DNA from 2 places in the Streptomyces sp. NBC_00885 genome. Region 1 is predicted to be linked to the other one. Evidence: riboswitches for the same ligand, from Rfam matches in the RefSeq annotation. Region 1 holds a riboswitch; the other holds the start of a gene.
What was found. Region 1 has a riboswitch for glycine ahead of gcvT (glycine cleavage system aminomethyltransferase GcvT). Riboswitches for the same ligand answer to the same signal wherever they lie in the genome.

Region 1 (4,898 bases):
GGGTGCCGTGGCCGTGGCCGGTGGCGCCGAGCGAGCCGAAGAGCTCCGCGCGTATCGCGGTGGTGCGGGCCAGCAGACCCTCGTTCTCCAGCCGCTTCGCAAACATACGGGCGGCGCGCATCGGGCCGACCGTATGGGAGCTGGACGGGCCGATGCCGATCGAGAAGAGGTCGAAGACCGAGATGGCCACGGGGAACTCCTAGCGGGGGTTGGTAGACGCCGTTGTCTGCCGGGGTGGTGCAGAGAGCGGTAGGCGGTGCGGGGCACCACGCTCACGTCCAGTGTGCGTGGTGCCCCATTTGTTGTGCTCCGGCTGTTACAGACCGGGGTACAGCGGGTGCTTCGCGGCGAGCGCCGAGACGCGCGCGCTCAGCGCCTCGGTGTCGTACGACGGCTTCAGTGCCTCGGCGATGATGTCCGCGACCTCGCGGAAGTCCTCGTCCGTGAAGCCGCGGGTGGCCAGCGCCGGGGTGCCGATCCGCAGACCCGAGGTGACCATCGGCGGCCGCGGGTCGTTCGGAATGGCGTTGCGGTTGACCGTGATGCCCACCTCGTGGAGGCGGTCCTCGGCCTGCTGGCCGTCCAGCTCGGAGTTGCGCAGGTCGACCAGGACCAGGTGCACGTCCGTGCCGCCCGACAGGACGGAGACGCCGTACTCCTTGACGTCGTCCTGGACCAGACGCTCGGCGAGGATGCGGGCGCCGTCCAGCGTCCGCTGCTGGCGCTCCTTGAAGTCCTCGGAGGCCGCGACCTTGAAGGAGACCGCCTTCGCCGCGATGACGTGCTCCAGCGGGCCGCCCTGCTGCCCCGGGAACACCGCGGAGTTGATCTTCTTGGCGAGCTCCTGCGTCGACAGGATCACACCGCCGCGCGGACCGCCGAGGGTCTTGTGCGTGGTGGTGGTGACGACATGCGCGTGCGGCACCGGGTTGGGGTGCAGTCCGGCGGCGACCAGACCCGCGAAGTGGGCCATGTCGACCATCAGATACGCGCCGACCTCGTCCGCGATGCGACGGAAGGCGGCGAAGTCCAGCTGACGCGGGTACGCGGACCAGCCGGCCACGATCAGCTTCGGCTTGGACTCCTTGGCGAGCCGCTCGACCTCGGCCATGTCGACCTGACCGGTCTGCTCGTCGACGTGGTACGCGACCACGTTGTACAGCTTGCCGGAGAAGTTGATCTTCATGCCGTGGGTCAGGTGACCACCGTGGGCGAGGTTCAGGCCCATGATCGTGTCGCCCGGCTTGAGCAGCGCGAACATCGCGGCCGCGTTCGCCTGGGCGCCCGAGTGCGGCTGCACGTTGGCGTGCTCGGCGCCGAAAAGGGCCTTGATGCGGTCGATGGCGATCTGCTCGACGACATCGACGTGCTCGCAGCCGCCGTAGTAGCGGCGGCCCGGGTAGCCCTCGGCGTACTTGTTGGTGAGGACGGAGCCCTGCGCCTCCATGACCGCGACCGGAGCGAAGTTCTCCGAGGCGATCATCTCGAGGGTGGACTGCTGGCGGTGGAGCTCGGCGTCGACGGCGGCGGCGACGTCCGGGTCCAGCTCATGGAGAGGGGTGTTGAGAAGCGACATCAGGCGATCCCTACGGTCGTGGTCAGCCGGAGAACTCGGTGTACTCGTCGGCGGAGAGCAGATCCTGCGGCTCGTCCGCGACGCGCACCTTGAACAGCCAGCCACCCTCGAAGGGGGCGGAGTTGACCAGCGACGGGTCGTCCACGACGTCCTGGTTGGCCGCGACGATCTCACCGGTGACCGGGGAGTACAGGTCGCTGACGGACTTGGTCGACTCCAGCTCGCCGCAGGTCTCGCCCGCGGTCACCGTGTCACCGACCTCCGGGAGCTGTACGAACACCACGTCGCCGAGCGCGTTGGCCGCGTGCTCCGTGATGCCGACCGTCGACACGCCGTCCTCGGCGGCCGACAGCCACTCGTGCTCCTTGCTGTAGCGCAGCTGCTGGGGGTTGCTCATGGCCTGAATTCTCCTGTACGCGGGGGAGTGCTGGTGAACGGGAGGGGTGGTGCTGAAGGTCACTTCTGGCGCTTGTAGAACGGCAGCGCGACAACCTCGTACGGCTCATGCGTACCGCGGATGTCCACGCCGACGCCCTCGGTGCCCGGCGCGGCGTGCGCCGCGTCCACGTAGGCGATGGCGATGGGCTTGCCCAGGGTCGGCGACGGTGCGCCCGAGGTGACCTCGCCGATCACCGTGGCGTCCGCTCCGCCCACGGCAATAACAGCCATACCGGCGCGCGGGACCCGGCGGCCCGTGGCGATGAGACCGACGAGCTTGCGCGGCGGGCTGGTCTCGGCGCGCTCGGCGGCGGTCTGCAGGGCCTCGCGGCCCACGAAGCGGCCGTCGTTGGTGGTCTTCTCGAACTTCACGACCCGGCCCAGACCCGCGTCGAAGGGGGTCAGGTCGGTCGTCAGCTCATGCCCGTACAGCGGCATGCCCGCCTCCAGGCGCAGCGTGTCGCGGCAGGAGAGCCCGCAGGGGATCAGCCCGACCGGGGCACCGGCCTCGGTCAGCGCCTGCCACAGCTTCTCGGCGTGCTGCGGCTCGACGAAGAGCTCGAAGCCGTCCTCGCCCGTGTAGCCGGTACGGGCGATCAGGGCGGGGACGCCCGCGACCGTGCCGGGCAGGCCCGCGTAGTACTTGAGGCCGTCGAGGTCGGCGTCGGTGAGCGACTTCAGGATGCCGGGGGACTCGGGGCCCTGGACGGCGATCAGGGCGTACGCGTCGCGGTCGTCGCGGACCTCGGCGTCGAAGCCCTCGGAGCGCTCGGTCAGCGCGTCGAGGACGATCTGCGCGTTGCCCGCGTTGGCGACGACCATGTACTCGCTCTCGCCGAGGCGGTACACGATCAGGTCGTCGAGGATGCCGCCGTCCTGCCGGCAGATCATCGTGTAGCGGGCGCGGCCGACGCCGACCGAGCCGATGTTGCCGACCAGCGCGTAGTCGAGCAGATCGGCGGCCTGGGGACCGGTGACGGTGATCTCGCCCATGTGGGAGAGGTCGAAGAGTCCCGCCTTGGTGCGGACCGCGTTGTGCTCGTCGCGCTCGCTGGCGTACCGCAGCGGCATGTCCCAGCCCGCGAAGTCGGTCATGGTCGCGCCGAGCGACCGGTGCAGGGCGTCGAGGGCAGTCAGACGGGGGGCGTTGCTCATAGATGTGGCTCCCAGGGCAGGCCGATGAGGACGATCCTCCCCATCTGTCATCGGAACCTGAGAGGTTCGTCGCAACCGTACGTACAGGTGGTTGCGACTTGCACCTTGGGTGGAGCCGCTCGACAGCGGCTCGCTTTTCAGATCTGCCTCATCACACGCGGTACGGGGCCTGAGAGATTCAAGGGAGGGACTTGCTCCTTCGGCGCCCGGCGCACACAGTGGCCAGGACTCTCCCGCGTGGATTCAAGCGGCCTGTATGCAGTTGGCGCGCACATCATTGCACGCATCGCGGCAAAGTGGGGGCCCGGCCTCGCGGCAAAACGGTTGTACCGCATTACCGTTTCTTTACACTTCATGGGCAAGGGTGGGTGACCCGACATCGGGGAGAGTGATGACGTTGCAGCGGTCCGAGGCCTACGCGACGACCGCGGGGGTGCCGGCCCGGCCGGCCCTGCCCGCCCGGCGACTGCTCGGCGCGCCCGCGCCCGTGCTGCGTGACTTGAGGGACCGCTGCGGGCGCAGCCCGGGAAGCCTGGTCTTCGCCACCGGTGACGTGGTGGTCGTCTCCGGCCTGCCCGGCAGCGGAAAGTCCACGCTGATCCGGCGCGCGGCGACCGGCCGCGGCATCGACTCGCAGGACACCCGTGACCGGTGGGACGGGCGTATGCCGCGCCTGCTGCCCTACGCCGTCTACCGCCCGCTCGTACGTCTCGCGCACTACGCCGGGCTGCGGCGCGCGCTGCGCTCCGGCGAGAGCGTCGTCGTGCACGACTGCGGCACCCAGGCCTGGGTGCGGCGCTGGCTGGCCCGCGAGGCACGGCGCCGGGGGAGCGGGCTGCATCTGCTGCTGCTCGACGTGAGCCCGGCACTCGCCCGCGCGGGCCAGCGCGAGCGTGGCCGCGGAGTCTCCGGATACGCCTTCGCCCGGCACCGGCGGGCGGTGGGCCGCCTGATCGCGGACGCGGAGGCGGGGCGGCTGCCGGTGGGCTGCGCGTCGGCGGTCCTGCTCGACCGGGATGCGGCGGGGGCACTGGGGCGGGTGGGCTTCGAGTAGACGGTGCCGCATGTGCGGCAGGGCCGCATATCCAGCCCGCCCCCTTCCCGTAACCAAGGGGTTTCGCCCCCTGGACCCCCGACGGGGCTCCGCCCCGGACCCCGGTATGCGACCTTCGGCCGCATGTCCTCAAACGCCGGACGGGCTGAAATTCAGCCCCGCCGGCGATTGAGGCGCGGGGGTCCGGGGGCGGAGCCCCCGGGCCAAGGCAAACCGCTCCGCGTTATCGTCGACGCGCAGACCGCACCACGCCCGGGGGAGAAGGACCGCACATGCACACACCCGAGCAGGCTCACCCGCATCCCTACGGCGGCTGGCCGGCCAACGAGCTCGAAGAGGTGCTCGCCGCGTCCCTCGGCAACGCCTCCGCCGGCGGGCGTCTGGTCGAGGTGCTCGGCCGCAGTCAGGTCTGGGTGCCGCTGCCCAACGGCGGCGGCAACGACAGCCCGAACCTCGATCTGCCCACCATGGAGATCGAGGGCGCCGCCTACGTCCCGGTCTTCAGCTCCGAGCAGCAGTTCATGGCCTGCGTCGGCAGCCACATGTCCTTCACCGTCGCCCCCGCCCGTGAGTTCGCCCGCGGACTGCCCCCGCAGCTCGGCATCGCCGTCAACCCGGGCGGCACCGTCGGCGCCCCGCTGCCCCCGCCCGCCGTCGCCGAGCTGTGCCGGGTCG
Region 2 (4,898 bases), 4.9 Mb from region 1:
GGCCAGTGAGACGATCGGCTACCGCGGTCCGACCGCGTGTGCGGCGGCGGGCATCACCTACCGCCAGCTCGACTACTGGGCACGCACCGGGCTGGTCGAGCCCAGCGTGCGGCCGGCGTACGGATCGGGCACGCAGCGGCTCTACAGCTTCCGCGATGTGGTTGTCCTCAAGATCGTCAAGCGATTCCTGGACACCGGCGTAGCACTGCAGAACATCCGCACCGCGGTGCAGCATCTGCGGGCGCGTGACGTCTCGGACCTGGAGCGCATGACGCTGATGAGCGACGGTGCCACTGTCTACGAGTGCTCGTCGCCGGACGAGGTCGTGGATCTGCTCCAGGGCGGCCAGGGGATCTTCGGGATCGCCGTCGGCGTGGTCTGGCGTGATGTGGAGACGGCGCTGTCGCAGCTCCACGGCGAGCGGATCGACACCGGCGAGACGCTGGTTGGCAACAACCCGGCTGACGAGCTGGCCAGACGTAGACGCGACCGGGCCGTCTGAGCGGCGCGGCGGAGGGACCACGCGCTGCCGGCGCCATTGTCAGTGGCGTAGGGCAGCATCGGAGTTGTGAGATCCGCGCCGACGATCCTGCATCTGGACATGGATGCCTTCTTCGCCGCCGCCGAGCAGGCGGCGAAGCCGAGTCTGCGCGGAAAGCCGGTGGTGGTCGGCGGGCTCGGGCCGCGAGGGGTCGTCGCGACCGCCTCGTACGAGGCACGGCGCTTCGGGGTCCACTCCGCGATGCCGATGGCGCAGGCGAGACGGCTCGCGCCCAATGCCGCCTATCTCGTGCCGCGCTTCTCGCTCTACCGCACGGTCAGCGAGCAGGTGATGGAGCTGCTGGGCAGGCTCTCGCCGCTGGTGGAGCCGCTGAGCCTGGACGAGGCGTTCGTGGACCTGGAGGCGGGCGGGGTCGCCGACGACTCCGCGTCGGCCAGGGAGACGGGGGAGCGGCTGCGTGCTCAGATCCGCACGTTCACGGGTCTCACCGGGTCGGTCGGGCTCGCCGGATCCAAGATGCTGGCCAAAATCGCCTCCGAGCAGGCGAAACCCGACGGTCTGGTGCTGATCGAGCCGGGCACGGAACGTGAGCTGCTGGGGCCGATGTCGGTGCGGACGCTGCCCGGGGTTGGCCCGGCGACGGGGGAGCATCTGCGCCGCGCGGGAATGACGACCGTCGCGGAGCTCGCTGAGGCGGGCGAGGACGAGCTCGTACGGCTCCTGGGCAGGGCGCACGGGACCTCGCTGTTCCGGATGGCCATGGGGTACGACGACCGGCCTGTCGTGGCCGAGCGGGACACGAAGTCGGTCTCCGTCGAGGACACCTTCGATGTGGATCTGCACGACCGGGTGCGGGTGCGGATCGAGGTGGAGCGGCTCGCCGACCGGTGTGTGCAGAGGCTGCGGGCCTCCGGGCACTCCGGGCGGACCATCGTGCTGAAGGTGCGGCGGTACGACTTCTCGACGCTCACGCGTTCCGAGACGCTGCGCGGGCCGACCGACGATCCATCGGTGGTGCGGGAGGCCGCCGGGCGGCTCCTGGAGGCCGTGGACACCACGGGCGGGGTACGGCTGCTCGGCGTGGGCGTCACCGGGCTCACCGACTACACCCAGGAAGACCTCTTCGCCCAGGCCGCCGCCGACGAGCAGGCTGCTGCGGACGATCGTGCCGGACCGGCGCACGAGGGGGCACCGGAGGTGGAGGGCGACCATGGGGCCCAGGGGGGCGAAGAGGCGGCTGGGGCGGGCGTCGCGGAGCCCGTCGCGCATGCGGAGCGGCGCTGGGCCGCCGGGCACGACGTACGGCATGCCCAGTACGGGGCGGGCTGGGTACAGGGCAGCGGCGTCGGGCGGGTCACGGTGCGGTTCGAGGAGCCGGGGTCGCCGCCGGGACGCGTTCGTACCTTCCGCGTCGACGACCCCGATCTCGAGCCCTCCGACCCCCTGCCCCTGGTGCCTCTGCCGGAGAAGGAGCAGGCCCCGGGTCAGTCCTCCTGGCCCGCGACGCGGCCGAAGGAGGTGTCCCCCGACGGCGTGGGCGTCTCAGGAGCCTCGGAAAGATCGAGGCCGTAGTGGTGGTAGAGCTGCAGTTCCTGCTCAGGGGAGAGATGACGGCCGACACCGAAGTCGGGCGCGTCCTTGATCAGCGAGCGTTCGTACGGGACGTGCAGGGTGTCGTCGACCACCTTGCTGGGCTCCAGCGGGACGAAAGCGTCCCTGCTGAACAGGCCGGTGCGCACAGCTGCCCACTCGGGCACGCCGGTCGCATCGTCGAGATACACCTCGTCCACAGTCCCGATCTTGGTGCCGTTGCGGTCGAACGCCTTGCGGCCGATCAGGCTGCGCGGATCGATGTCGGTCTGCACGGTCCCTCCAATTGGTCGCAACTGCTGTTTAAATACTACAAAAGTGCACATCGTGACTGTCGGCCACTTGAGCGATCGGAGCGAGAACGGCGCTGGTACGCTGGCAGACGGCTGCTGACCCCGTGCGGGAGAGTCCACCGGTGACACACCGGCGGCGCCGAAGGAGCAAATCCTCCCCGGAATCTCTCAGGCCCCTGTACCGCACGGACGAGGTCACTCTGGAAAGCAGAGCGGGCGTCGGACGGCGTCCGCTCTCACCGACGGTGAAAGCCGACGCGCCTGCGTGCGCGCCGGTGAAGCTCTCAGGTTGAGATGACAGAGGGGGAGGCCGTCCGGGCATCCGCGCCGCGATGCCCCTCGCCGGTCGTGTCAGACCAGGAGGCCTCCTAAATGACCGCCAACCGCATTCCGCTCTCTCAGCTGGAGCAGGGCATCCCCTTCGAGCAGCGCCACATCGGGCCCGACGCCGAGGCCCAGGCAAAGATGCTGGCGCAGGTGGGGTACGGCTCGCTGGACGAGCTGACCGCCGCCGCGGTGCCCGATGTGATCAAGAGCGCGGAGGCGCTGAACCTCCCGGGCGCGCGCACCGAGGCCGATGTCCTCGCCGAACTGCGCACGCTGGCCGACCGCAATCAGGTGCTGGCGCCGATGATCGGCCTCGGCTACTACGGCACGTTCACGCCGCCGGTCATCCTGCGCAATGTCATGGAGAATCCGGCCTGGTACACGGCGTACACGCCCTACCAGCCGGAGATCTCCCAGGGCCGTCTCGAGGCGCTGCTCAACTTCCAGACGATGGTCGCCGATCTGACCGGTCTGCCCACCTCTGGCGCGTCGCTGCTCGACGAGGCCACCGCCGCGGCCGAGGCCATGTCGCTCGCCCGCCGCGTCGGCAAGGTCAAGAACGGCGTCTTCCTGGTCGACGCCGACGCCCTTCCGCAGACCCTCGCGGTGATCGAGACCCGCGCCGAACCGACCGGTGTCGAGGTCGTCACCGCCGACCTGAGCGAGGGCATCCCCGCCGAGATCGCCGAGCGCGGCGTCTTCGGCGTACTGCTCCAGTACCCGGGCGCCTCCGGTGCCGTCCGTGACCTCAAGCCCGTCATCGAGCAGGCGCACGAGCTGGGCGCGATCGTCACCGTCGCCGCCGATCTGCTGGCGCTGACCCTGCTCACCTCGCCGGGCGAGCTGGGCGCCGACATCGCGGTCGGCACCACGCAGCGGTTCGGCGTCCCGATGGGCTTCGGCGGACCGCACGCCGGCTACATGGCCGTGCGCGAGAAGTTCGCGCGCAGCCTGCCCGGCCGACTCGTCGGCGTCTCCGTCGACGCGGACGGCAACAAGGCCTACCGCCTCGCACTGCAGACCCGTGAGCAGCACATCCGCCGCGAGAAGGCCACCAGCAACATCTGCACCGCCCAGGTGCTGCTCGCCGTCATGGCCGGGATGTACGCGGTCTACCACGGCCCCCAGGGCCTGCGGTCGATCGCGCAGCGCACCCACCGCTTCGCGACGCTGCTCGCCGAGGGCCTGCGGTCCGGTGGCGTCGAGGTCGTGCACGGCTCGTACTTCGACACGCTCACCGCGCGGGTTCCCGGCAAGGCCGCCGACGTGCTCGCCGCCGCACGCGAGGGCGGGGTCAACCTCCACCTCGTCGACGCCGACACCGTCTCGATCTCCTGCGACGAGACCACGGGGCGCACGGAGCTGAACGTGGTCTGGGCCGCTTTCGGCCTCGAGGGCGACATCGAGGCGCTGGACGCGGCGACGGAGGACGCTCTGCCGCAGTCGCTGCTGCGGACGGACGACTACCTCACGCATCCCGTCTTCCACCAGCACCGTTCCGAGACGGCGATGTTGCGCTACCTGCGCAAGCTCGCTGACCGGGACTACGCGCTGGACCGCGGCATGATCCCGCTCGGCTCCTGCACCATGAAGCTGAACGCGACCACCGAGATGGAGCCGGTCACCTGGCCGGAGTTCGGGCAGATCCACCCCTTCGCCCCCGTCGAGCAGGCCGCCGGATACCTCACGCTCATCCATGAGCTGGAGGAGCGCCTCGCCGAGGTCACCGGGTACGACGCGGTCTCCATCCAGCCCAACGCCGGTTCGCAGGGCGAGCTCGCGGGCCTGCTGGCCGTGCGCGCGTACCACCGCGCCAACGGCGACGAGCAGCGCACCATCTGCCTCATCCCCTCCTCCGCGCACGGCACCAACGCCGCCAGCGCGGTCATGGCGGGCATGAAGGTCGTCGTGGTGAAGACCGCCGACGACGGCGAGGTGGACATCGCGGACCTGCGCGCCAAGATCGAGCAGTACCGCGACGAGCTCTCAGTTCTGATGATCACCTACCCGTCCACGCACGGTGTGTTCGAGGAGCACGTCGCCGACATCTGCGCCCAGGTCCACGAGGCCGGCGGCCAGGTGTACGTCGACGGCGCGAACCTCAACGCGCTGGTGGGTCTCGCCAAGCCGGGCAAGTTCGGCGGCGACGTCTCGCACCTCAACCTGCACAAGACCTTCTGCATCCC

Region 2: another riboswitch for glycine. It lies ahead of gcvP (aminomethyl-transferring glycine dehydrogenase); the one in region 1 lies ahead of gcvT (glycine cleavage system aminomethyltransferase GcvT).

The regions. Positions count from the first base shown of each region.
Region 1 covers NZ_CP108796.1:2,515,209-2,520,106, reverse strand. The annotation lists gene OHA61_RS11025 (L-serine ammonia-lyase) at 1-190, opposite strand, end outside; gene glyA (serine hydroxymethyltransferase) at 317-1,576, opposite strand; gene gcvH (glycine cleavage system protein GcvH) at 1,599-1,973, opposite strand; gene gcvT (glycine cleavage system aminomethyltransferase GcvT) at 2,033-3,169, opposite strand; glycine riboswitch at 3,318-3,415, opposite strand; gene OHA61_RS11005 (AAA family ATPase) at 3,561-4,223, shown strand; gene OHA61_RS11000 (enhanced serine sensitivity protein SseB) at 4,496-4,898, shown strand, end outside.
Region 2 covers NZ_CP108796.1:7,384,094-7,388,991, forward strand. The annotation lists gene OHA61_RS33600 (MerR family transcriptional regulator) at 1-502, shown strand, start outside; gene OHA61_RS33605 (DNA polymerase IV) at 569-2,074, shown strand; gene OHA61_RS33610 (PRC-barrel domain-containing protein) at 1,987-2,367, opposite strand; glycine riboswitch at 2,483-2,579, shown strand; gene gcvP (aminomethyl-transferring glycine dehydrogenase) at 2,758-4,898, shown strand, end outside.